Regions from separate parts of the Microbacterium azadirachtae genome, predicted to be linked through region 1. Evidence: riboswitches for the same ligand, from Rfam matches in the RefSeq annotation. Region 1 holds a riboswitch; the other holds the start of a gene.
What was found. A riboswitch is a leader RNA that binds a small molecule or an ion and turns the genes downstream of it on or off. The one in region 1 is predicted to bind thiamine pyrophosphate.

Region 1 (2,462 bases):
GCCCGCGATCGGCAGCAGCACGGCGGGCCGGACGAGGCTCCGCCGCGGGGCGTCGGCGAGCAGCGCGGGCGAGGAGGCCGGCTCCGCGGCCGTGGTCGTCGAACCGATGCGGGCGACGTCGACCCAGGCCAGCGCGGCGGTCGGGGTGCGATCGGGCCCGCGGACGAGCGAGGCCGACGGCAGCGGTCGCACCTCGGTACGCGCGGCGCCGGACGTGGCGGCGGGGGCGTCGGCGGAGGCGGCGTCGACGAGGACCGTGCCGGTCGCGGCCGAGGAGGCAGGGGCGGTCGGGACGGCAGCGTCGGTCGGCGGGAAGAGGAGGCCGGCCTCGGGGGCGGGCGCCGGCGCCGGGAACAGGCCCGCGGGCTCGACCGTCTCCGCGGAGTCGACGGCGTCGGCGCCGACGACCGGGCCCCCGGAGACGGGGGCGTCGGTGGCCGGGGCGTTCGGGTCCTCCGGCGGAGGGGCGTCGCCTGCGATCGGGTCGTCCGAGGACTCGGCGACCTCGGCCGGAGCGTCGAGCGTCGCGACGGCGGACGCCGAATCCGCTGCGGCGGTCTCGGCCGGGGCGTCGACGAGCTCGGGATCGCCCTGTGCGGCCGCCGGGCCGTCGTCTTCGTTCACCCTCCTACCGTATCGGGAGGCCGTGTCGATCACCGGCAGCCGAACGCCGTTCTGCCGCGGGAATCCGCGCGCACGTCGGTCGCCGCACACCCCTCGTGCGTTCCGGCGCGGGATCCGGTGCTCCGGAACGGGCGGCGACCGGGTGCGACGCCGCCGGTCGCGGCGCCTCTCGGCCGGGGCTAAGATGGGCGGATCACCACGGGAGTCCGGCGAGCCGGGCTGAGAGGGAGCGAATCGCGCTTCGACCGTCGAACCTGATCCGGATCATGCCGGCGCAGGGAGGAGCAACAGTCATGCATGCAACGGCAACCGCACGCAACGCGAGCATGGGAGCGGTCGCGCGCCGCCTGAACTGGCGGGTCGTCGACATCGTCGTCGCCGCCGTCCTGGGCGTCGCGATCGGCCTGGTCTTCTGGGTCTGGAACACCATCGGCTACGCCTGGTTCTCGGCCGCCGACGCACTCACCCCGGGCCTCGGCGGGATCGCCGTCGGGATCTGGCTGCTCGGCGGCGTCGTCGGCGGACTCGTCATCCGCAAGCCCGGCGCGGCGCTCGTGGTCGAGGTCGTCGCGGCGGTCGTCTCGATGCTGATCGGCAACATCTGGGGAGTATCCACGGTGCTCGAGGGCATCGCGCAGGGCCTGGGTGCCGAGCTGATCTTCGCCGTCTTCCTCTACCGTCGCTTCTCGCTGCCGGTGGCCGCGCTCTCCGGTGTCGCCGCGGCGGTGGGCGCCTGGGTGTTCGAGCTGTTCTACGGCAGCTCGCCGAACATCCTCAAGAGCCTCGAGTTCAACGCGATCTACCTCGGCACCCTCGTCGTCTCGGGTGCGGTGCTCGCCGGCGTGCTCGGCTGGCTGCTGGTGCGCGCGCTCGCCGCGACCGGTGCGCTCAGCCGCTTCGCCGCCGGACGCGAGCTGCGTCGCGAGGTCTGACATGACCGCGGGTGCGGCCCGCGTCGTCGCGGACCGGTGGGGCTGGCGCTACGCCGGCCGCCGCCTGCCCGCGGTCAGCGACGTGTCCTTCACGATCGAGCCCGGCGAGCGCGTGCTGCTGCTCGGCGCCTCCGGCGCGGGCAAGTCCACCCTCCTGACGGGGATGGCGGGGCTGCTCGGCGACGCCGACGAGGGCGAGCGCAGCGGATCCCTTCTCGTCGACGGCGCGGATCCGGAGAGCCGCCGCGGGCGCATCGGCCTGGTGCTGCAGGATCCGGATGCCGGTGTCGTGCTGAGCCGGGTCGGCGACGACGTCGCGTTCGGCTGTGAGAACCTCGGCGTCCCCGCGGCGGAGATCCCCGAGCGAGTCGGGCAGGCGCTCGACGCAGTGGGTCTCGACGTGCCGCTCGACCGCCGGACGTCCGCGCTGTCCGGCGGGCAGAAGCAGCGCCTGGCCCTCGCTGGCGCGCTCGCGATGCGGCCCGGGCTGCTGCTGCTGGACGAGCCGACGGCCAACCTGGATCCGGACGGCGTGCGCGAGATCCGCGCGAGCGTCGAGCGGGTGGTCGAGGCGACGGGCGCGACGCTGGTCGTCATCGAGCACCGCACCGGGATCTGGGCCGACCTGATGACGCGCGTCATCGTCGTGGGCGCCGGCGGCGGACTGCTCGCCGACGGCAGGCCCGCCGACGTCTTCGGCGCGTACGGCGACGCTCTGGCCGACGCGGGCGTGTGGGTGCCGGGCCACCCGGTCGACCTCCCGGTGCTGCCGCCGGCGCCGTCGGCCGGGGAGGGCGTGCTCACGACCCGGGATCTCGCGGTGTCGCGCGACCGCCGTTCCGCGGTGCAGAGCGGCCTCGACCTGACGGTGCCGGACGCTGCCGCGACGGTCATCGTCGGCCCCAA
Region 2 (2,462 bases), 1.8 Mb from region 1:
CACCGACAAGTGGACGCTGGCCGAAGAGGTGGCGCGCATCCACGGGCTGGACCGCATCCCCTCGGTGCTGCCGACGCCGCCCTCGGGTCGCGGTCTCACCGAGCTGCAGCAGGGACGCCGCCGCGTCGCGAACGCCCTCGCCGCCGCAGGACTCGTGGAGACCCCCGCGTTCCCGTTCACCACGCAGGAGCAGAACGACCTGCACGGCTCCGCGTCGGGCGAGAGCCTCCCGGGCGTCCGCCTGGCGAACCCCCTCGACGGGCAGGCGCCGTTCCTGCGCCGTTCGCTCGTCCCCGGCCTGCTGCAGATCGCGCACCGCAACATCGCCCGCGGGCTGGTGGATCTGGCGATCTTCGAGACCGGCGTCGTGTTCCTGCCCGAGCCGGGCGTCGTGTACGGCACGGAGGACGTTCCTCCGCTGGGGATCCGTCCTTCGGACGAGACCCTTGCCGCCCTGAACGCATCGATCCCGCCGCAGGCGCGCCACGTGGCGGCGCTGTTCACGGGGCACGTCACCCCGCGTCAGCCGGGCCGCGCGGCCGAGGAGTACGGCCTCAGCGAGGCGCTCGACGCCGTGCGCGTGATCGCGGATGCCGCCGGCGTGCCGATCGACGTGGTGCAGGGCAGCCGCGCGGCGCTGCACCCCGGCCGCACCGGCGTGCTGCAGGTGCGCGGCGCCGAGGTCGGCTACGTCGGGGAGCTGCACCCGCAGGTCGCCGCGGACGCGGATCTGCCGGGTCGCGCCGTCGTCCTCGAGCTCGACCTCGACGGCGTGCTGGCGATGGCCGGCGAGCGCGTCGTCGCGGCGTCGCTGTCCACGTACCCGGCCGCCACGCAGGACGTCTCGCTCGTGGTCGCCGCCGAGGTCCCGGCGGCCGACGTCCGCGCGGCGCTGGCCGAGGGCTCCGGGGCGCTGCTCGAGTCCGTCCGCCTCGTCGACGACTACCGCGGCGAAGGCGTGCCGTCCGGGTCCAAGAGCCTGACCTTCGCGCTGCGCTTCCGCGCCGACGACCGCACGCTCACCGCGGCCGAGGCAACGGAGGCGAAGCTCGCCGGCGTCGCGGTGGCGACCGAGCGGCTCGGGGCGCAGATCCGAGACTGAGACGCGACGCGCACGACGCGGGAACGCCTGCACGACCCGGATCCACGGATCCATCGTGCAGGCGTTCTCCCGTCCTGCACCCGGCGCACGGCGGACGCTGCGCCGGAGGCGTTCGTGGCTAGACTGACCGGCAGTGACACGGGGTGCCGCATCCGCGGCTGAGATCACACCCGTCGAACCTGATCTAGGTCGTACTAGCGAAGGGATGTCGCGATGAACGCGCGTCTGGAATTGTCGTCCGAGTCCGTGGTGGAGTCCGCCGCGGGCCTTCTCGAAGAGCTGCGGGCCGAGCCTCCGCTCGTGCACTGCATCACGAACTCGGTGGTGACCGGCTTCACGGCGAACGTGCTGCTCGCCCTCGGCGCCGCACCCGCGATGGTGGACATCACGGGTGAGGCCGGCATGTTCGCGGCGATCTCGTCCGGACTGCTCGTCAATCTCGGCACCCCGACGCCCGAGCAGCGCTCTGCGAGCCTCGAAGCCGTCGGAGGAGCACGCACGGCGGGGACGCCCTGGGTGCTCGACCCGGTCGCGGTCGGCGCCCTGCCGGTGCGCACGGCGCTGGCGCAGGATCTGCTGGCTCTGCGCCCGACGGTGATCCGCGGCAACGCCTCCGAGATCCTGGCCCTCGCCGGCGTCTCCCAGGGCGGTCGCGGTGTGGACGCCCTGGACTCGACCGAGGCCGCGGCCGACGCCGCCCGCGACCTCGCCCGCCGGACCGGGGGAGCGGTCGCCGTCTCCGGTCCCGTCGACCTCCTGGTCGATGCGGACCGCGAGCTGCGCCTGGGCAACGGCGATGCCCTGCTCACACGGGTCACGGGAGGCGGCTGCGCGCTCGGCGCCGTGATGGCGGCGTTCCTCGGCACCGCCCGCCGCACGGGCGACAGCCCGCTCCTGGCCGCGTCCGCAGCGACGCTGGTCTACACCCTCGCCGCGGAGGACGCCGCGGCGAGGGCCGCGGGGCCGGGCTCGTTCGCGGTAGGTCTGCTCGATGCGCTGTCGGCGGTCGAACCCGGGCGGATCGCGGCGCGGGCCCGCGTCGAGACGGGTGTCGCCGCATGACCGCCGTCGACCTGCTCGACGCGGTGCCCGCCCCCGAGACGGCTCCGCCGGAGCGCGGAGGCGACGCGCTCGCGTCCCGTCTGCGCGCAGACGATCTCGCGCTGTACCTGGTGACCGATCCGGTGCTCAGCGGTGAGCGGGGCGTGGCCGCCGTGGTCGACGCGGCGGTGACGGCGGGCGTGCGGATCGTCCAGCTGCGCGACAAGGAGGCAGACCACGCGTCGTTCGTCGCACAGCTCGAGGTGCTGTCCCGCGTGATCGACGGGCGGGCGCTGCTCGTCGCCGACGACCGCCTCGA

Region 2: another riboswitch for thiamine pyrophosphate. It lies ahead of thiM (hydroxyethylthiazole kinase); the one in region 1 lies ahead of NFX31_RS15300 (ECF transporter S component).

The regions. Positions count from the first base shown of each region.
Region 1 is NZ_CP099706.1:3,228,538-3,230,999, reverse strand. Features, by position in the region: gene NFX31_RS15305 (D-alanyl-D-alanine carboxypeptidase family protein) at 1-624, opposite strand, end outside; TPP riboswitch at 813-922, shown strand; gene NFX31_RS15300 (ECF transporter S component) at 918-1,556, shown strand; gene NFX31_RS15295 (ABC transporter ATP-binding protein) at 1,558-2,462, shown strand, end outside.
Region 2 is NZ_CP099706.1:1,320,818-1,323,279, forward strand. Features, by position in the region: gene pheT (phenylalanine--tRNA ligase subunit beta) at 1-1,102, shown strand, start outside; TPP riboswitch at 1,232-1,325, shown strand; gene thiM (hydroxyethylthiazole kinase) at 1,316-2,164, shown strand; gene NFX31_RS06270 (bifunctional hydroxymethylpyrimidine kinase/phosphomethylpyrimidine kinase) at 2,161-2,462, shown strand, end outside.